4 regions of the Pseudobacter sp. genome follow, and region 2 is predicted to be linked to each of the others. Evidence: riboswitches for the same ligand, from Rfam matches in the RefSeq annotation. Region 2 holds a riboswitch; each other region holds the start of a gene.
What was found. A riboswitch is a leader RNA that binds a small molecule or an ion and turns the genes downstream of it on or off. The one in region 2 is predicted to bind cobalamin.
Positions count from the first base shown of each region.

Region 1: another riboswitch for cobalamin. It lies ahead of metE (5-methyltetrahydropteroyltriglutamate--homocysteine S-methyltransferase); the one in region 2 lies ahead of ACTHMC_RS06780 (acyl-CoA thioesterase).
Region 3: another riboswitch for cobalamin. It lies ahead of ACTHMC_RS22205 (TonB-dependent receptor); the one in region 2 lies ahead of ACTHMC_RS06780 (acyl-CoA thioesterase).
Region 4: another riboswitch for cobalamin. It lies ahead of ACTHMC_RS16475 (ribonucleoside-diphosphate reductase small subunit); the one in region 2 lies ahead of ACTHMC_RS06780 (acyl-CoA thioesterase).

Region 1 covers NZ_JBQCGW010000147.1:1,330-6,832, forward strand. Annotated here, with positions in the region: gene metE (5-methyltetrahydropteroyltriglutamate--homocysteine S-methyltransferase) at 1-1,998, opposite strand, end outside; cobalamin riboswitch at 2,176-2,371, opposite strand; gene ACTHMC_RS12600 (ribonucleoside-diphosphate reductase subunit alpha) at 2,479-4,194, opposite strand; gene ACTHMC_RS12605 (ribonucleotide-diphosphate reductase subunit beta) at 4,238-5,212, opposite strand.
Region 2 covers NZ_JBQCGW010000078.1:302-5,804, reverse strand. Annotated here, with positions in the region: gene ACTHMC_RS06795 (glycoside hydrolase family 16 protein) at 1-794, shown strand, start outside; gene ACTHMC_RS06790 (hypothetical protein) at 858-1,484, shown strand; gene ACTHMC_RS06785 (DUF5050 domain-containing protein) at 1,556-2,500, opposite strand; cobalamin riboswitch at 2,664-2,802, shown strand; gene ACTHMC_RS06780 (acyl-CoA thioesterase) at 2,824-3,210, shown strand; gene ACTHMC_RS06775 (GNAT family N-acetyltransferase) at 3,233-3,799, opposite strand; gene ACTHMC_RS06770 (hypothetical protein) at 3,921-4,292, opposite strand; gene ACTHMC_RS06765 (DMT family transporter) at 4,297-5,202, opposite strand; partial or broken gene ACTHMC_RS06760 (hypothetical protein) at 5,313-5,503, opposite strand, start outside.
Region 3 covers NZ_JBQCGW010000255.1:2,334-7,836, forward strand. Annotated here, with positions in the region: gene ACTHMC_RS22195 (tetratricopeptide repeat protein) at 1-1,755, shown strand, start outside; gene ACTHMC_RS22200 (hypothetical protein) at 1,869-2,399, shown strand; cobalamin riboswitch at 2,477-2,684, shown strand; gene ACTHMC_RS22205 (TonB-dependent receptor) at 2,789-4,858, shown strand; gene ACTHMC_RS22210 (YncE family protein) at 4,939-5,503, shown strand, end outside.
Region 4 covers NZ_JBQCGW010000191.1:181-5,683, reverse strand. Annotated here, with positions in the region: gene ACTHMC_RS16485 (hypothetical protein) at 1-356, shown strand, start outside; gene ppsA (phosphoenolpyruvate synthase) at 474-2,906, opposite strand; cobalamin riboswitch at 3,175-3,378, shown strand; gene ACTHMC_RS16475 (ribonucleoside-diphosphate reductase small subunit) at 3,513-4,487, shown strand; partial or broken gene ACTHMC_RS16470 (ribonucleotide reductase N-terminal alpha domain-containing protein) at 4,535-5,503, shown strand, end outside.

The DNA of each region.
Region 1 (5,503 bases), on a different contig from region 2:
GATCTGTCCGATGATATCATTGAATTCCGAGTAACACATATGCGTATGGATCTGTGTGGCATCATTCACGCCGCTTGCAGCAATGCGGAATGCGCGAACTGCCCAGTTGAGGTACGCTTCCCAGTTCTCTTTGCGGAGCGGAAGTCCTTCCCGGATCGCCGGTTCATCGATCTGTATCACGCGGATACCGGAGCTTTCCAGATCGGCCACTTCATCCCTGATGGCTAACGCAATCTGAGTGCAGGTTTCACTGCGTGGCTGATCATTACGAACGAAGCTCCATTGCAGAATGGTAACAGGTCCGGTCAGCATACCTTTCACAGGTTTACGTGTAAGCAACTGCGCGTAAGAGGTCCAGCGTACTGTCATCGGAGCGGGACGGCTCACATCTCCATAAATGATGGGAGGTTTCACACAACGACTGCCGTAGCTCTGCACCCAGCCATTTTGTGAGAACACGAATCCCTGCAACTGCTCACCAAAATACTCCACCATATCATTCCGCTCAAACTCACCATGCACCAGTACATCGATGCCGGCCTCTTCCTGCCAGCGGATGCTGTCTTCCGTTTCTTTGGCAATAAGCGTATCATACTGCTCCTGGGTGAGCTCTCCCTTCTTCAATTTGGCCCGCCAGCTGCGGACTTCAGCGGTCTGCGGAAAAGACCCGATAGTAGTGGTAGGGAATATTGGGAGTTTCAAAGCCGCGCGCTGCAGCAATTTGCGGGAGGAGAAAGCTGTGTTACGACTTGCATCTTTATCTGTGATGCCTGATACTCTATCTTTAACCTGGTTATTATGGATCAGGGAAGATAATTTTCGAGTATAGTTGACCGTTATATTTTCCTGTAACCGCTCATTTACCTCCCCTGCCGCCAATTGTTTAAGTGTAACGATCTCACCGATCTTCTGTTTGGCGAATGCCATCCATTGTTTGATTTCGGGAGTGAGCACTTTCTCATTCTTCTCCAGGTCCAGATCACAGGGCACATGCAACAGTGAGCAGGATGGAGCAATCCAGACCCTGTCTGTTCCCAGCTTAGCTACTGCTTTATTGATGAGTGCGAGTGACTGCTCGTAATCGTTCTTCCAGATATTCCTTCCATCCACCACACCCAGTGATAAAATTGTACGGCTGCGGACGATATCAGTAGCCAGGATATCATCCAGCTGAGAGGGACAACGCACCAGGTCAAGATGCAACACCTGCACAGGCAGGCTCAGCGCAGTGGCCAGGTTATCACCGTAACACTCGAAATATGAGGCCAGGATAAGCTGCAATTGTGGGAATTTATTCCTGATCTCGTTGTAGGTTTGCACGAACACCCGTCTTTCTGCGGAAGAGAGGTTGAGCGAAAGGCAGGGCTCATCCAGCTGGACATAATACGCGCCTGCTTCTTCCAGCTTGCCAAGGATCTCCAGGTAAACAGGTAAGAGATTTTTGATCAGCTCAAGACGATGGAAACCGCTTTCTTTTTCTTTACCCAGCAACAGGTAAGAAACGGGTCCGAGCAAAACAGGTTTTGCAGGGATGCCTTGTTGTTTAGCTTCATTGAACTCGTGCAGCACTTTATTGCTGAAGAGTGTGAACTGCTGACTGGCAGTGAATTCCGGCACAATGTAATGGTAATTGGTATCGAACCATTTGGTCATTTCCATAGCGGTGATATCATAGCCATCCTTCTGATAACCTCTTGCCATGGCGAACAGGAGATCGATATGCGGCAATTGTTTTTCGTGCACCAGGTTATGATACCGTGCAGGAATGGCGCCCACCATCATTGTGGTATCGAGCACCTGGTCATAGAAAGAAAAATCGTTACAGGGAACGAGATCGATGCCGGCTTCTTTTTGTAATAGCCAGTTCTGCTGCCTGATGTTACTGCCGGTCTGCATCAGTTTTTGTGCAGTCAGCTCACCTGCCCAGTAGAGTTCAGCAGCTTTCTTAAGTTCCCTTTGGCTGCCAATCCGCGGGTAGCCGAGGTTTTGTGTTTGCATGTTACGCGCTTTTAAAGATGATAAATCAGTTAAAAGCTCTTTGCTAAACAGGAGTGCTATGTATGTAAGAAGAAGATGGAAGATACGTATACGCGTACGCATGCACAGGCCTTCCTGCATGAAGATGCCTGTGATGGAGGTATATCAGTTCAACAATCGCTTCTTTCCACGAAAGCACTGTCAAATACAATAGAGGCAGGTCTCCTGGCTTGTAACGTTTCTACCGTCCTTCCCATTCCGTGTTGGCGGAACAGTGGACAACGAGGGTAAAAACTCAGGTGTGTTACTTACAGTTGCGGGACAGCTTGTGATTTACACACAATTCCCTATTAATCCCGACGCTTGGCCGGGAACCTATACTGTTTGATAAGATGTATAGAAAGAACTTGATGATGCAAATTAGTGTATTTGCCGGAATTTCTGTTTACACAAAAAAAGCGCCCCTTTGCAGGAGCGCTTTTCAAATACTATCCTGGTTGATCAAGCTTCGCAACTTTTGCAGCTCACCAGGTTGGTCACCATTTCTTTGGAAACGCTCTGGCTGCGCTGATAGTAAAGTGTTTTAACACCCAGCTTCCAGGCTTCGATCAGGAGCTTGTTCACTTCTCTTACAGGAAGGTCAGAAGGGATGTTGAGGTTCAGGCTTTGGCTCTGGTCAACATATTGCTGCCGGATAGATGCCTGCTGAATGATCTCCAGCTGACTGATTTCCTTGAATGTTTTGAACACGTCCTTTTCATCCTGCGTCAGTTCTTTCAGGTGCTGCACACTGCCATGGTTCAGCATGATGCCGCGCCATGTATCTTCATTATCGATTCCTTTTTTGATCAGCAGTTCTTTCAGGTATTTATTCTTGCGCATGAAATTTCCTTTGGAAAGTCCTGCTTTGAAATAGTTGCTGCTGAACGGCTCGATACCGGGAGATGTTTGTCCGAGAATAGCGCTGGAGCTGGTTGTAGGAGCAATGGCCATTACGGTTGTATTGCGTTTGCCATATCCTTTCAGCAGTTCAGGCTCTCCGTAGATCCATGCCAGGTCCTTGCTCGCTTTGTTGGCTTTTTCCTGGATGTCTTTGAAAATGGATGCGGTCAGTTGTTTGGCGCGCATGCCTTCGAAGGGGATCATATTCTTCTGCAGGTAAGAGTGCCAGCCCAGTACACCCAGCCCCAGGGCACGGTGTCTTTTCGCAAATTTATTGGCAGCTTCCAGGTAATGGTTGCCTTCGGTTTTTGCGATGAATTCCTGCAATACGGCATCCAGGAAGAACACGGCCAGTTTCACGGCGTTGGTGTCTTTCCATTCGTCGTACAGTTCCAGGTTCATGGAAGACAGGCAGCAGATGAATGACTCATCCATGGATGATGGCAGCATGATCTCGGAGCAGAGATTGCTTGCATGAATAGTGAGGTTGTGATCTTTATAAACCTGTGGTTTATTACGGTTCACATTGTCTGAGAAGAAGATGTATGGAAGGCCTTTCTGCTGGCGGCTTTCCAGTACTTTAGCCCAGATCTCCCTTTTCTTCATATCCCCATCGATCATATCCTGCATCCAGTAGTCGGGCACACATACGCCATTGAACAGGTTCTGGATAGGGTGGCCGATATCCTTGATAGAGAGGAACTCTTCAATATCACCGTGATCGATATCCATATAAGCGGCAAAAGCGCCTCTTCTTACCCCCCCCTGTGAGATGGTATCCATAGCTGTATCGAACAGGCGCATGAAACTAACGGCGCCACTGCTTTTCCCGTTATCGGTAACAGCGCTGCCCCGTTCGCGGAGTGCACCGAAATAAGCGGATGTACCACCGCCGAGTTTGGTTTGCATGATCACTTCACCCAGCTTGTGCGTGATGCCTTCGATATTATCAGGCACATGCACATTGAAACAGGAGATCGGCAGTCCTCTTTCCGTACCCATATTGGCCCAGATGGGAGAGCTCAGGCTCATCCATCCTCTTTCAATCATCTCTTTGAAAGCGTCCTTCAGTTCCGGTTTATAAAGACGCTGCGCTGCCGCAGAACAGATGCGCTCGATGGCGCCTTCAACTGTTTCACCTTTCAACAGATAACCTCTGTTCAGAATTTGTTCACTTTCCTCATTCTTCCACCATAATTTTTCATGCTCGTATTTTCCGGCAATATCAGGTAATTGCTCGGCGGCAGGAACGGCAGTTTCAAATAATGTTGTCATTCACAAAAGATTTAATGGGTTGGATAACACAGTTTCAAACAGATCAAAACAAATCGTTGGCCGAAATGCTCTTGTCGAATTTGGTATATTCAACAGGCCTCTTGGCAAAGAAATCGTCCAGGCTATTGGAGAAAACTTCTTCTTCAAACCACAGCATGGTGCTGCTTTCCTTAGCGCTAATATTGAAGATGGGTTGCAGCCCGATCTGCTGCAGGCTGTCATCAGCCCTCTTCTTCATGAAATTGCTCAGGTCCTTTTTATTGATAATGTCGATTTCTCCGATATTGAAGATCCAGTCGAGCATACGCTCTTCTGTTTCTATGGATTGCTTCACAATGGCATTCACCTGGCTGATGGTATCCGGTGTGAAGATCTCAGGATATTCTTCCCTGATCTTATTGATAAGGAAGATACCTGCATTGGCATGGATCTGTTCATCTACAGAAGTCCAGGCAATGATATTGCTCACATTCTTCATCAGTCCCCTGAAGCGGGTGAACGCCAGGATGATGGCAAACTGACTGAACAGGCTCACATTCTCAATGAGCAGACTGAACAGGATCAGTGAAGTGGTGTATTCTTTTTTATCAGTTGATTTTGTATTGGCCAGGGCCGCAGACAGGTAGTTGATACGCTCCTGGATCACCGGCACTTTCAGCAGGTTCTCAAATTCATTATTATAACCGAGCACTTCCAGCAGCCTTGAATAGGCTTCAGAGTGACGGAACTCACACTCTGCAAAAGTAGCGCCAAGACCATTGATCTCAGGTTTTGGAAAATGATGGTACAGATTTCCCCAGAAAGACTTCACGGCTACTTCCACCTGGGCTATGGAAAGCAGACTGTTTTTTACGGCATTACGTTCTGCCGGAGTAAGGATCGCATGAAAATCCTGGATATCTGCAGTAAAATCCACTTCTGAATGCACCCAGAATGACTTATTGAGCGCAGCGGTAAACTGTAATACTTCCGGATATTCAAATGGCTTGTACTGTACCCTCTTATCGAATAAACCCATATTAGAATTTCTTTATTTGTGATACAATGTCATGGCCCAAACTGAATGGACCCTGGCATATGAACCTATGTAAAAGGAAATTTTGCGTTATGCAGTTCACTAAAGTTCACAATAAATTTCATTGGAGGGTTGTAAAGAAATCAACAGGCTGTGCATAATTGAGTGAGGTGTTTTTACTGAAATATGACTGCAAAAGACAGGTAGCAATCAGTAAGACGGATCACTGGCAGAAACCGGGTTCACATTCAGTCTGAAACCCGCCACCAGAAAGCATTTCGAAATATCACAGCA
Region 2 (5,503 bases):
AGATTGCAATACTTCTTACAACGGTGGCAGTGTCTTTTTGCTTATGCATGAAAGCACAGAAAGATGACACCAGCAAAACACCCAAACTGGTATGGAGCGATGAGTTCGATTACACCGGATTACCCGATGCCACCAAATGGGGATACGATGTTGGTGGCTCTGGCTGGGGAAATAATGAAAAACAGTACTACACAGAAAAAAGACTGGCAAACGCGTCCGTAAAAAACGGGGTGTTGAGCATCACAGCGATCAAAGAGAAATTTGAAAATATGGATTATACCTCCGCCAGGCTGGTGAGTAAAAACAAAGGCGACTGGAAGTATGGACGTTTCGAGATAAAAGCCAAGCTGCCCAAAGGGCGTGGCGTATGGCCTGCCATCTGGATGCTGTCTACCGGTTGGAAGTATGGCGGCTGGCCTGAAAGCGGTGAGATCGATATCATGGAGAATGTAGGGTATATGCCGGATTCCGTTTTCGGAACTGTACATACCAAGGCATACAACCATGTGATAGGAACCCAGAAAGGCAAAAGCATCTACCGCAATGACCTGTCAGATGCCTTTCACGTATATGTACTTGAATGGAATGAAAACGAAATAAAAATCTTTGTAGACCAGGAACAGTATTTCTCGTTTAAAAATGAGAAAAAGACATTTAAAGAATGGCCCTTCGATCAGCCTTTCCATTTGTTGCTGAATATTGCTGTAGGCGGCAACTGGGGTGGAAAAATGGGCGTTGATGAGTCGATCTGGCCACAGACGATGGAAGTGGATTATGTGAGAGTGTACCAGTGATAGGAAAATGCCAATGTATCGATAGAAATCCCGGCGCTTCATGGAGCCGGGATTTTTGATTTTTTGGAATATTGGAAACCGGTACGTTTATACCGGTATTCTTCACAGTTGAAATTCCATCCTTTAATAATTCAGCTTGATGCCGGCGGAAACGCTACCTGGCAAACAGTTGCCGGAGTTACAGGTGGATGGTCGTTGGATGGGAATAGTGCCGGTGCTGTAAAAAAGATAGGTTCAACGGATAATTACGCACTGCAGATCATTACAAATAACGAGGAACGCATGCTCATAGGCAGCGACGGAAATATTACCATGGGCAAAACAGCACAACAGTGCAGGCTCTCCGTTAACGGTGATATTGTAACCCGAAAAGTAAAAGTTACTGTAACAGGATGGCCCGACTATGTTTTTAATAAAGGATACGGACTTATGCCTTTACCGGAAGTTGAAAAGTATATCCGTCAACATGGTCATCTTCCGGAAGTACCTGCTGCCGCAGAAGTGGAATTGAACGGTATTGAACTGAGTGCCAACCAGGCACTTCTTTTAAAGAAAATAGAAGAGCTCACTTTGCATGCCATCGCACAAAATAAGCAGGTGGATTCCACCAGACAGGAAGTTGCGGAACTGAAACAGGTTGTGCAGGATCTCCTGAAAAGGATCGATAAACTGGAAAAGGAAGGAAAATAAAATGTTATCCATAGCAATACAAACTAAAAAGGACCTCGAAAGGTCCTTTTTAGTTTGTATTGCTAATGCCATTATTTATGATGATTAAACGTCAGCTGCCGCTTATTACTCCCATCTGCATTCATCATCCACAACGTGCCATTCTGCGGATTGGCTTCATCTGTATTAGCCAGGAATTTTCCATAAACGATCTCTCCGGTTGCTGAAATAGCATAAGAACGTACCCCCTCTTCCAGCAGTATGGGCGCACCACCCGGAGCAACGGACCAGAGACTGCTCAGATTCGATGTATAATAGAGCACTCCATTGTATACGGATGGAAAGTATTTGTAATCAGAACCGGTAGTGTGTTGTTGCTTATCTGTTCCATCTTTTTTAGTGGAAAAGATATCGCGGACCTGCGTGAAATAAATACGGTCGTCAGTAATGCAGAAATAGTACGCACCTTCTCCCACAACAGTGTTGCCTGTGCCGTCAACTGCTACACGATAGAACTTCCCCTGGGAGTTCGCGCTTACACTGGCGGTATTGAGATAATAGAGAGAATCGCTGCCGGGCGACCAGGCATAGGTAGCATTCTGTCCTGTTGGTGTGATCTTCACTTTTGCCGCTGTATCAAAAGCGGTACCATTGAATGGAATAAGATGAATCTCGCCGGACCGGTTATAGGCCAGCCATTTGCCATCAGGCGACCATTGCGGATTCTCCAAAGGCCTGTCCGTTACCCTGGTTAAACCAGTGCCGTCTTTTTTGATGAGATAGAGCCCGGCCGAATCGCCCTTACCTCCGAAAAACGGAAGGCCGCAGGGATTGTCCATTAACTCACTCACAGGAATATGATTGAAGGCAACCAGGTTGCCCGTAGGGTCCCACTGAGGATTCACATAAGGCTGCAGCGGGATTCTCGGGGTTTCGCCATAAGCTCCGCCACAGAGTTTCTCTTCTTTGTTTTTTTTGCTGCAGCTGAAAGAGAATAGGGCAGTAGCTGCAAGGGTGCAGAATAGTAGCAAGCGCATAACAATAAGTTTTGTCGGTTTATGGGCTTGACAATCTCAAAACGACAAGCGTTGCAAGTGCAGCTGAATTCCCCATTCCCCACCAATGTTTTTCAACGTTGTCAACACTGAAAAACAAAAGCATCATCAATTAATTCAATACCTTCGCACCGTTGTTCTTTATCATTTTTCAAATGTTTCAGGTTGATCAACCTTCTGGTTGATCATTAATAAGGAACCGTGTGAGATCCACGGGCTGTTGCGCAACTGTGATCCTTAACCGATAAGGAGAGCCAGATACTTGCCTGATTACAGAATGCTTTCGCAGTTTAAAGCTATTACATATGACACGCGAACAAAAGATCGCCAATGCGGAAACGCGCATATTCAAAGCCGTGTTTCCTGACAGCACCAATCATTACGATACACTCTTCGGCGGCACTGCCATGTACCTGATGGATGAAGTAGCATTCATTGCAGCCACCCGGTTCAGCAGGAAGAAAGTGGTAACCGTTTCTTCAGACAAGATCGATTTCAAGAAAGCCATTCCAGGCGGCACTATTGTGGAACTGATCGGAAAGATCGTGCATGTTGGAAATACAAGTCTGAAAGTACAGGTGGATATTTACATCGAGGAAATGTATTCAGAGCAGCGCGATAAAGCCATCACGGGAACTTTCACACTGGTGGCCATCGACGATGCCAAACGGCCTGTGAAGATCGAAGGGTGATCAGGCAGCCTGCATAATTACATTATTTCCGAAGGAAATATAGTTTGTAGCTAAGTGATTCTTCTGCGTATACTTCAAACCCGAATTGCTGGTACCAGGGTACATTCTCCGGGGTGGAGGTTTCCAGGTAAACGGGCTTTTGCTGTTGTTGGCTGAGTTGCAGCAGTTCCTGCATCAGTTGCCTGCCAATGCCTGCATGCTGGTTGTTGCGCTCCACGCCAATGAACCAAAGGTAAAAGAATGGAAAGGAAGGATGGTGTTTCCGGATGAGTTGTTCACGGTTCAATACCCTGAAGGTCCTAGTCAGACCAAATACGGTAGCCGCGAGTTGCAGGTCCCACCAGATGCTTTGAAGGGTGGTGCGCTTCTTTTCAGGATATAATACCAGGGCACAGGCACGCCGGCAGTCGGAGAGATACACTTCACCAAAAGCATGGCACACATCAAATGAGTAGGCCATCAGCTTTTCGATCTTCTCTCTCTTGCGCTGGTCCTGAGGTATCACATAATTCACGCTCCTGTTATCGAAGAATGAATCTGTTAGTATATCCGTTACCTTCTGTTTGTCCTTCTTCTCCGCTTTGATCATGTCCGCTGGTTGAGGTGAGCATTGTTTCAACAGGTCATGAAGATATAGATTTGTTGAAAGAAGAATAGCTCACATCAATAATAGCGCCGATTAGCTAACAAAAGTCAAGTTTTGCAGGAAATCAAACACCTGATTTGGATAGAATAAAGACCGATCCGGCGGGGTCTGTGATCCAGTGCATGTCTTTCGGGATCTCTTCCAGCTCATCACAGGTATATGTTCCCCGGGAGGCGAGATATTCCGTTGCAACAGGCACATCGGTGGTTTTCAGTTCCAGCCAGGTTTCAGAATGGGTGTAATTGTCAACACAGTCGAGCCATATGATATTCGGACCGAATTTCACTTCATGTGTGCGGCTCACGGTAGGATTGGTGATGGGCTTCTCCGTTACTTCCAATCCGAGTGTTTCCTTATAAAAGGCCACTGTGGCTTCATATTTCTGTTTGGGTATCTTGATGGCGATATTTATACCGCCCTGGAATACTGGTTTCATTATATTATTGTTTAACTGTTTCTTCTTTGGGTGAGGCTGAACTGAGCCATACGCCCAGTAAAACCAGCGCGCCTCCCACATACTGGAGACCACTGAAATGTTCTTTCAGAAAGATAAGTGCAATGGCCGATCCGATCACAGGATCCAGATTCAGGAAATTGCCGGCTTGCGCAGCTGTCAGCGTTTTGAGTGCCTGATTATACAGGATATAACAAATGGCGGAGCTTAATATACCGAGATAGAGGATGGCCATCCATCCGTTGGTAGTGATAACAGGAATGGCTTCACCCCATCCTTCAACCAATACGCCAGGGATCAGCAGCAATGTGCCGATGCATGTAATGAAAAATGTAATGGGCACAGGATGATAATGGTTCATGCTCCTGGAGATCAGGGTATACACAGCCCAGCAGCAAACGGAGCACATCATCAGGATATTCCCGAGGATACTTCCTTTATCATCTTTCTGTCCGATAAAACCAACCATTACAACGCCTGCAACAGAAATGAGGATGCCGGTGAGTACCCTTCCCGTGATCTTTTCTTTCAGAAAAACAGCTGCGGGCACAATGATCAGTAATGGCATGATACCCTGGATCAGTGATCCCATGGCTGCACCCGTATAGGTCAGCGAAATATTGAAGAATGCATAGAAGAAGGTAACACCCACTAAAGACAGCAACACCAGCTTTCCCCAGGGAAGCGGAGGATCCTTCTTTGCCAGTCCTTTGCTTTTGACCACCAGATAAAAGGGCAGCAGCACAATACTGGCCACGGCATTTCTCATGAATGCGAGAAACAACGGTGGCAGTTCAGTCACGCCCACTTTGGATACCGTGAAAGCACTTCCCCAGATCAGCACCACCACCAGGATACTGATCAGTGCGATGGTCTTGTTTTTACCCCTCATGAGCAGTAAAATAATGAAAATTATAGTCTTTTATACGTAATTGCCGGAAACTGCATCTCTGTGGCAGTTTGCGGTTTTCAACTAACATTTTAGTATAAACGAAATTTAGATCACTTTACCTGATGGGCGGTCATGATACTGTTCCGCAGGTCCAGGAGTTGCTGACTGATACTTGTTTTATAGATATGCGGGTATTCGAAGCGTTTATATTCTGCCGGCAGCAGCGCCATCCTTGTTTTAGAATATTGTGCGATGCTGTTGAGTGAAGGGGATGGTATGAGCTGCCTGCCGTTCTCCATTA
Region 3 (5,503 bases), on a different contig from region 2:
TTGATGTGGAACAAGGAATTTGAGCAGGCTAAAAATGCATACTATCACTTGTTGCTGACACAGCCCGAGAACTTTCCGGCAACGCTGGGATATGCCAATGCCCTTTCCGGTATCCGGTCATACGATTCCGCCCTCGTTCATATCGATAAAGCTTTGCGGCTAATGCCTGGTAATGCTAATGCAATGGTCAGCAGAAAATATACCCGGCTTGCACTGGCAGACCAACTGATGAAATTGAATTTATACGATCAGGCAACCAGCTATCTTCAGCAAAACCTAAAGGACTTTCCGGAAGACGGGGAAACTATGTTCGTAGAAGCGCAGTTGCTCACCATGACCAAAAAATTCCGGGAAGCTTTGTTTATTCAAAAGCAACTGCTGCAAAAAAGGAAGCGGGCAGTGGATGCGGCCCTTGGCATATCCTATATTCTTTTTCTTCAGAAGAAAAAGAAACTATCCCTTGTTTATGCTGATACTGCTGTGATGTTGGCTTCAGACACGTCCACTATGCTCAGGGCACGCCTGGGAAGGGTGGTGGCGCTGGGTTGGAATGAGAAGTTTGCAGCAGCTTTCCGTGAGCTGGATTCACTGGAAGCCGGTTACCCGCGAAGTACAGATATACAAGTGAAAAGGGCGATGCTGCTTGCCTGGCAGAAGAACTTTGGCAAATCGGAACTCCTGTTCAGGAACGTACTCCAGCAGCAACCTACTTCATTTGATGCAAATATGGGACTGGCGGATGCACTGTTTGCCAGGGAACTTGATCAGCAGTCATACAGCTTTCTGGATTCCACCCTGCACTATTATCCTGGTCAGAAAGATGCCAGGGAATTCATGCAGAAGATCAGCCTCAGACACGCCCCCACGATCACCGCCGACGGATTCCGCAGCACAGATAAAGGTGGCAATGAGTCATATAATTACCATGTTGGTGTGGCATTTGACATTGTTCCGAGATTGAGGATGGCAATGGATTACAGAGCCAGGCACACGCGAGACAAGCATTCGGATCAGCATGCAAGCAACGAACATTATACACTGGGATTAAGGTATCGTGTCAGTTCAAGCCTGTTGTTGAATGGGGCCCTGAACAGCAGCCAGTTGAACGGGACGGAAAATAAACATCAGTTGCTCGCAGATATTGCTGCAGAATGGAAGTTCGCACGCTGGCATACCGCAGAGCTTCGCTACAGGAGTGATGTGCAGAATTTTACTACCAGCCTCATCAACAGCAATATCACCATGAATAATTATATACTTACCTATAACCTGGTCACTCCGGTAAAGCTCGGCTTGTTTTCCCAATATTATTATACCTCTTACAGCGATCATAATAATCGCGGCCTGCTGTTTGCCTCACTCTATTATAATATTCTTACAGATCCTGTGTGGAAAGCAGGGATCAATTACAATCAGCTGCGTTTTGATGACCAGGTACCCGCAAAATATTTCAGTCCGGAACAATTCAGGAGTTATGAATTGTTCAGTGCAGTTGAAAACCTCGAGATACCGGGAAAGAAATGGCTGTACCAGGCTCTGGTGGCAGGCGGTTTTCAGAAGATCGATAAGGAATCCGGTCAGGCTATTTACCGTTTTAACGTTACACTTGGGTACAAGCCTGCCCCTGCTTTCCAGGTGCTTGCTTATTTTCTGCACAGTAACAGCGCCAGTTCAACCGTTGCAGGGTTTACTTACTCGGAAATGGGAATTAAAATAAAATACATCTTACTGCAGTGGTACAAAGGCATGAAGTAAGCTGGAAGAACTGGCTGTTGTCGTTTCCCGGATAAGGTCATTATTTTACCGTTCAAACGAACAGACTTGCCAGATGAAATATAAACCGCTATGTTGTTGTACAAATATTCACCATGAAGCGCTGTACATTTATCCTGGCACTTATTATCTCATTTACTGTTGTCAAATCTCAGGCACAGCCGAAATTCCCCGGAAACTTTATCGGCCACTGGTACGGCAAACTCAACTGGTATTCTTACGGCGCTGCCAATCCGCGTATTGTTGATATGGAATTGCATATCCAACCTTCCAGAGATAGCATCGATCAATACATCTGGCATATCATTTACGGCAAGCCTTCTGAAGACAGCCGGCCATATTTATTGAAAGCAATTGACACTGCAAAGGGTCATTGGGTGATAGATGAAGTGAATGGCATCAGGCTTGACCAGTACTGGAAAGGAGGCAAGCTTGCAGGAGCTTTTACTGTAAGTGGTAATACTATTGTCAACAGCTACTGGATGGAAAATGACGAACTACACCTGGAATTTTTCTCCTATCCTGTAAAAGCAATAACAACCAGCGGTAATGGAACGGAGGAGTCTCCGAAGGTTGACAGTTATCATATCAGGTCTTATCAACAAGCCGTTCTGAAGAAAAAATAAACAACTGACATTCATCTCTTCTTTGCCTTGTATTTTTTACACAATCCTCTTTCTCTCCGGCTTCTCACTATTTTATATTACTTTCGCGCTGCAATTGGTTTCTGGCATTCATTTCACGATGCCAGGATTAAAAGGGAATCAGGTGCGAAACCTGAGCAGACCCGCTACTGTAAGTTCTGTATAACACTTTGACAATCTACACGCCACTGTTTTTAGTGAACAAAAACGGGAAGGCCGCTCAAAGTGGGAACAAGCCAGGAGACCTGCCACTGCAGATAGATTTTAAGCTTTCGAGGATGAGGCTTGAAACAAATTCGACCATTTACCCGGTCTACGTGTTTTCGTTTTTTATCCTGTAAGCTATCCATAATCAATCAATTATTGGATATATGTCAAACGCATTAAAAACGTTGCTGATAGCGTTTTTTGCATTTTTTGGCAGGTATTCGTATGCGCAGCATTCGCGGAAAGATGCTGCTCGTATCGATACCGGCCGCATCAAAACCTTACCCGGCGTTACAGTTTCTGCAACGCCATTCAGAGAAGTGATCCCTTCTCAGAAACTCTCCGGCGAAAAACTGAAGAGCCTTAACAGCTATTCGGTAGCTGATGCCATTCGCTATTTTGCCGGCGTGCAGGTGAAAGATTATGGAGGGATCGGTGGCCTCAAAACTGTGGACATGCGCAGCATGGGCACCAATCATATGGGTGTATTCTATGATGGCATCCAGCTGGGCAACGCACAGAACGGACAAATAGATCTTGGAAAGTTTTCCATGGATAATATCGAGTCCATCTCTCTTTACAACGGGCAGAAGAGCGATATCTTTCAACCTGCCAGAGATTTCTCATCATCCGGCACCATCTATATCCGCAGCCGAAGGCCTGCTTTCGATTCTGCAAAAACCACCAATGTAAAAGCGGTCTATAAAACAGGCTCTTTTGATCTGATCAATCCTTCTTTATTACTGGAGCATAAGTTTACCGATAGTTTAGCCGCTTCCTTCAGTGGTGAATACGTGAACTCTTCCGGGCGTTATCCGTTCCGTTACAGAAGAGTGTTGAGCGGAACACGAAAGACCGCCTGGGATACAACAGCCACCAGAGAAAACGGAGACATCAATGCACAAAGACTGGAGGCGGGATTGTTTGGGAATATCACGCGCGGGTACTGGAATGTCAAGACTTATTTCTATAATTCTGAAAGAGGAATACCCGGCGCCATCGTAAACAATGTTTGGCTGCGCTCCCAAAGACAGTGGGACAGAAATTTCTTTTTACAGGGTTCCTTCCAGAAAAATATTCTCAGTGGCTACGATATCCAGGTAAACGCGAAGTATGCCAATGATTTTATGCGGTTTCTGAACCCTGATACCACGCTGCTTTATATCGATAATAAGTTCTACCAGAAAGAATGGTATGCTTCTCTTGCCAATAAATACAATCTCACACAAAAGATCAGCATCAATTTATCTACTGACTTCCAGTACAACACGCTCACTGCAAACCTGGATGGTTTTGTATTTCCCAAAAGACTCACTTCCCTGGTGGCACTTGCCGGGGCCGCAGAATTCTGGAAGGTCAAATTGCAGGCAAGTTTGCTTGCGACATTCATAAAAGAAGAAGTTTCGGCGGGTAACACGGTAACCGGTGAAGCGGCCGTTTCTGCTCCTTCAAAAAAAGAACTGACACCTGCATTCTTCGTTTCCTTTAAACCCTTTCCCAAAGCGGACTTCAACGTAAGGGCCTTTTACAAGAATATTTTCCGGATGCCCACTTTCAACGACCTGTACTACACTGATATAGGCAATATCAACCTGAATCCTGAATACACGCATCAGTATAATATCGGGTTTGCCTATCGTAAGATTTCTCCGGAGTCAGTGTTGAGGGAATGGCAGTTATCCTCTGATTTTTATTTCAACCAGGTTACAGATAAAATAGTAGCTGTACCCAAAGGCAGCGGTATGTATCGCTGGATGATGGTGAATTACGGCTACGTGGAAATCATAGGAACCGATATGGTGGCCGATATGGCTTTTGCCCTGCCTGCTGATCTCGGGCTGAATGTAAGAGTCACCTACACTTACCAGAAAGCACAGGATTTTGCGATCCGGAAAAATATTGAACTGCAAAAGATGACCTGGGGAGGACAGATCCCTTATATCCCCTGGCATAGCGGTTCAATCATTTCAAGTGTACAGTATAAATCATGGCGATTGAACTACAGCTTTATCTATGTAGGTGAGCGATATACCAATTCTGCCAACATACGAGAGAATTACGAACAGCCCTGGTACACCAGCGATCTGTCTGCATCCAAAGATCTTACATACAAAAGATTCCGTTTCCGGATTGCCGGCGAGCTCAACAACGCGCTCAACCAGGATTATGATGTGGTACAAAACTATCCCATGCCGAAACGTAATTATAAAATCATCTTATCCGTTGAACTATGAAAAAAGATCCGTTATTCTTCATAGTGCTTTTGTTGTTGGTTCTGTTGACTTGCTCTTGCAGAAAGGATATAGAAGTATTCATGAATGAAGACACTACCCTGGAGCCTCCTTCCAGCAATGGTTTTTTGGGATTCTATATGCTCAACGAAGGCAATATGGGGAGTAATAAAAGTACGCTTGATTATTTCGATTACACTACCGGCACTTTCCAGCGGAATATTTATGGAGCCAGGAATCCAACCGTTCCCAAAGAGCTGGGCGATGTAGGCAATGATATCGCAATCTATGGAAGCAAGCTCTACGCCGTGATCAATGCCAGTAATAAAGTGGAAGTGATGGATGCAGGAACGGCTAAAAGGACCGGCCAGATCCAGATCCCCAACTGCCGTTATATCAAGTTCCATGAAGGATATGCCTACGTTACTTCTTACGCAGGGCCTATTGAAGTGAATCCCAATTACACGCAGAAAGGATATGTGGCAAAAGTAGACACTACAACATTAAAAGAAGTTGCCAGATGCATAGTAGGCTTTCAGCCGGATGACCTGGAAATTTCAAATGGAAAGATCTATGTGGCCAATTCCGGAGGTTATATGGGAGCAGGCAATACAGAGAAATATGAGAAGACGGTTTCTGTAATTGACA
Region 4 (5,503 bases), on a different contig from region 2:
CTGATCCGGTAAGGGGTTCAAACTGGAGCACGATCAACAGTTACAGGATTGCAGCCGGCGTGCAGGTCTCCAACCTGGTGGAGCAATGGAATATGCAATTTGAAAAAAGCTATGTGCAGGTAGGCGGCTATTTCAACAGGAGCTACCTGCGTGTGAACAATACTCCTATCGATGAGGTTGGCGCCACCATTAGTTATGGCGGTTACCTGGGTGGCAAAATGAGTTACGGGCTGGCATTGGAAGCGGGACAGCGTGGTACCGTAACCAACAACCTCATCAAAGAAACCTTTGTGCAGTTGAGTTTCCGGTTTTCTTTCCGGGAGTTTTTGTACTCGAAGGGAAGAAAGTATGATTGATGAATGTTGGTGTGCTGCCGTCACTCGCGGGGACGCGGGCGACTGGGCACTGCGAAATAAAACAGGGGCTCACCTTTTGTGGTGAGCCCCTGCTTCTTTTTTTGCGGATCCGTATTATTAAACCACAGCAGCTGTTGATTCAATAGCGCTGATGGCTTTGATTGTTTTGATCACGGAGTCCGGTGTTACGGAGATACTGTCGATCCCCTTTTCCACCAGGAATTGTGCAAAGTCCGGGAAATCGGAAGGTCCCTGACCACAGATGCCTACTTTCACCTTGCATTCTTTGGCGGTGTCGATGAGCATGCTGATCATTCTTTTCACAGCGTCGTTGCGTTCATCGTAGAGATGTGCCACGAGTGCGGAATCACGATCGAGCCCCAGGGTGAGCTGGGTGAGGTCGTTGGAACCGATGGAGAATCCGTCGATATGCTCGGCGAATTCGCGCGCCATCAGGATATTGGAAGGCAGCTCGGCCATGAGGTAGATCTCGAGACCGTCTTTACCCTGTACCAATCCGAATTCCTTCATAGTTTCTTTCACTTTCAGCAGCTCCGATACGGTTCTGCAGAAAGGGATCATCACTACTACATTGGAGAGGCCCATTTCTTCGCGTACGCGCTGGATAGCTTTACATTCCAGTCCGAATGCGGGTTTATAGGCATCAGAGTAATAGCGGGAGGCGCCGCGCCATCCGATCATCGGATTCTCTTCATGTGGCTCGAAATGTTTGCCACCGAGCAGGTTGAAATATTCGTTGCTCTTGAAGTCGGAGAAACGAACGATCACCTTGTTCGGGTAGAAAGCCGAAGCGATCTTGGCGATGCCGTATGAAAGTTTGCGGATGAAGAATTCTTCTTCGTTCTGATATCCTTTGATCAGCTTTTCGATGCTGCGGGTGAGTTCCGGATCGTTCAGATCACGGTGCTGCATCAGTGCCAGCGGGTGAACGCCGATATAATTGTTGATGATGAACTCTTCACGAGCCAGGCCAACACCACGGTTAGGGATATGCGAGAAGCGGAATGCCAGTGCCGGTGAAGCCACGTTCAGCATGAGTGCTGTATCTGTTTGCGGCAGATCATCGAGGGAGGTTTCCGTTACTTCGTAATCCATTTTACCGTTGTATACAAAACCCTCATCGCCTTCGGCGCAGGAGATAGTGATCTCCTGACCTTCCTGGAGGATATCGGTAGCGTTGCCGCAACCAACGATAGCGGGGACGCCCATTTCGCGCGCAACGATAGCGGCGTGACATGTCCTGCCTCCTTTATTGGTAACGATGGCGGAGGCTTTCTTCATGATCGGCTCCCAGTCGGGATCGGTCATGTCGGTAACCAGTACATCGCCTTCTTTGAACTCATGTCCTTCTTCAACGCGTTTGTCGAGGGAGAACATGATGCTTACCTTGCCGGCGCCGATCTTATCGCCTACGGCAATTCCCTTTACGATGGGTTTAATGTCCCCGGGTTTGTTCTTCATCACATATTCAGTGATGGTATTGTGCTTTTTGCGGGAATGGATGGTTTCCGGGCGTGCCTGCACAATGAAGAGTTCCTGTGAGAGGCCGTCCAGCGCCCATTCCACGTCCATAGGGCACCAGTAATTCTTGATCTTGCTGTAGTACTGTTCGATGATGGCCACCCAACCTGCGAGTTTAAGGATATTCTCGTCGGAGAGGCAGAAACGGTACTGTGCTGATCTTTCGGTAGGGATGATGCGCACACGTTCATCGGGGTCATCACCGTACACCATTTTCTGGTCTTTAATGCCGAGCTTTTTCTCGATAATGGATTTGTATCCTTTTTCGAGTGTGGGCTTGAATACGAGGAATTCGTCGGGTGATACGCTTCCCTGTACTACCATTTCACCGAGGCCGTAGGAGCCGTTGATCACGATCACGTCTTTGAAGCCGCTTTCGGTATCCAGTGAGAAGGCAACGCCTGAGCTGCCGAGATCCGAGCGGACCATCTTCTGTACGCAAACGGACAGGCCAACCAGGAAGTGGTCGTACTTGAATGTTTCGCGGTAGCTGATAGCGCGGTCGGTAAAGAGAGAGGCGAAGCAGTTACGCACGGCGTCGATGAGTGCGGCTGGTCCACGTACGTTCAGATAGGTTTCCTGCTGTCCTGCAAAGGATGCATCGGGAAGGTCTTCTGCAGTGGCTGAGGAGCGCACGGCTACGTCTGTACCTTGCTGGTCATACTTTGCAGAGAGCGTGTAGTAGGCTTCAATGATCTGCTGACCCAGTTCCGGTGGAAACCTGGCGTTACGCACGAGGTTACGGATCTGCAGGCCGGCGCGGCGAAGCGATTCCACATTGTTGTAATCGATCTCTTTCACCAGGGCCCGGATGGTGGAATCGAGGTTGTTGAATTTAATGAACTCATTGTAGGCGTTCACTGTGATGACAAAACCTCCGGGAATGTTTACACCAAGATTGGTGAGGTTTTGTAGCATCTCGCCCAGGGAGGCATTCTTTCCACCGACTGTGTCGATGTCGTGAATGCCAACTTCATGCAATAGCAGGATGTTGCTGGTTGTTTTCATCTTCAAAAAAATGGTTGTCTGATGTCAGGATCTGTTTGGCAATCCAAAAGTAGGTAACGAACGTTTGTATACGGTAGAACTTATCAACAATATTTTTAATGTGTATTGCAGACGCGTTAACAAAGGTTAATTCTAGGGGCTGTAAGCACTTGCCGGACGCAAGCCGCATCATTCCTGTACTTCCATATAATCCCCATTAATTATACACATCCTGTGATTAAGTTAAATTGGAAAACGCCCCCCCTGATACTACGTTTGCAGTCGCTCTTGTACGCAATTTGTACCGGTTCCCGGACCTGTTCGCAGCCTCCGGGAGAATTCAGGGGAACCATGTGTAAGTCATGGACTGTTGCGCAACTGTAAGTTCACCGGCATCGCCACCACACCTGTGGCAATGGGAGCTCCGGTGGTCCCGCACTCAGAATGGGGACTAAAAACAAGTCAGGATACCTGCCCGGTATGATCTGTGCTGAATCCTTCGCATTAAAGGTAAATGCATAATTATGATAAGTGCCTGTACTTTATTCCAGGAATGAAGTAGAGGGCATATTATCGCTGTCTCTTACCTTTTCTGCGATCATTAAATGTGAATTAAAAAGCGATAGTATGCAACACGAAAACGAGATTCTTTTACAGGAAAACAAAGACCGCTTTGTGATCCTTCCCATCAACTATCCCAGAGTTTGGGAAATGTACAAGAAGCATGAAGCCAGTTTCTGGACAGCCGAAGAGATTGACCTGAGCGGAGACCTGAAAGACTGGGCTTCCCTGAACGATGGCGAACGCCATTTCATTTCACATGTACTTGCATTCTTCGCAGCCAGCGACGGCATTGTAAACGAAAACCTGGCCGTTAACTTCATGTCTGAAGTGCAACTGCCCGAAGCACGCTGCTTTTACGGTTTCCAGATCATGATGGAAAATATCCATTCTGAGACCTATGCCCTCCTCATCGACACTTATATCAAAGACCCGCAGGAAAAATATCACCTTTTCCATGCTATCGATACTGTTCCCGCAGTGAAAAAGAAAGCCGAATGGGCTCTCCGCTGGATCGAGAACGGCTCCTTCGCTGAAAGACTGGTGGCATTCGCTGCCGTTGAAGGCATCTTCTTCTCCGGCTCCTTCTGCTCCATCTTCTGGATGAAGAAACGCGGCCTCATGCCAGGCCTCACCTTCTCCAACGAGCTCATCAGCCGCGATGAAGGCCTCCATTGCGAATTCGCCTGTCTTCTTTACAGCATGCTCAGCAATCAGCTGCCTAAAGAAGAAGTGTACAAGATCATCGGAGACGCCGTACGCATCGAAAAAGAATTCATCACTGAAGCTCTGCCCGTTGACCTCATCGGCATGAACGCCAAACTGATGCAGCAATACATCGAATTCGTTGCAGACCGCTGGCTCCAGGAACTGGGATGTGAAAAGATGTTCAACACCGCCAACCCCTTCGACTTCATGGAAATGATCTCCCTCGAAGGGAAAACAAACTTCTTCGAAAAACGCGTGGGCGATTACCAGAAGTCAGGTGTCATGGGCGGCGGAAAAGATGCCAACACCTTCACGCTTGAAGAAGATTTCTAAGCACCCATTATTACTAATACTTACTACCACCATTAATATTCAGCATCATGTTTGTAGTTAAAAGAAACGGAAAAAAAGAATCTGTCAAATTCGACAAGATCACAGCACGCGTTGAAAAACTCTGCTATGGTCTGGACAGGCGCTTCGTGAACTCCATCGACGTGGCAAAGAAAGTGATCGAAGGGCTCTACGATGGCGTTACCACCACCGAACTTGACAACCTCGCTGCAGAAACTGCCGCTTCACTCACCGTGAAGCACCCTGATTATGCACTGCTCGCCAGCCGCATCGCCATCAGCAACCTGCACAAAAATACCATCAAGAGCTTCTCTGAAACCATGAAGCTCCTCTACGAATGCAGGGACGCCAAAGCCGGCAAAGCCGCTCCTCTCCTTGCAGACGATGTATGGGAAGTGATCCGGCAGAATCATGAGCTGCTCGACTCCACCATTATCTACGACCGCGATTATGCATTCGACTACTTCGGCTTCAAGACCCTGGAGAAATCCTACCTCCTCAAGGTTGACGGCAAAGTAGCAGAACGACCGCAGCATATGTACATGCGCGTAGCCATCGGCATCCACAAACAGGATATCGAAGCCGCTATCAAAACCTACCATATGATGAGCGAGCGCTGGTTCACACATGCCACGCCCACCCTCTTCAATGCAGGTACCCCCAAACCACAGATGAGCTCCTGCTTCCTCCTCACTATGAAGGACGATAGCATCGACGGCATCTACGACACCCTGAAACAAACTGCCAAGATCTCCCAGAGCGCAGGCGGTATCGGTCTTTCTATCCACGGCATCCGCGCCACCGGCTCCTATATCGGAGGCACCAACGGCACCAGCAACGGTATCATTCCCATGCTCCGCGTGTACAACGATACTGCCCGCTACGTTGACCAGGGCGGCGGCAAACGCAAAGGCGCTTTCGCCATTTACCTGGAACCCTGGCATGCAGATGTATTCGAATTCCTGGACCTCCGCAAGAACCACGGTAAGGAAGAGCTC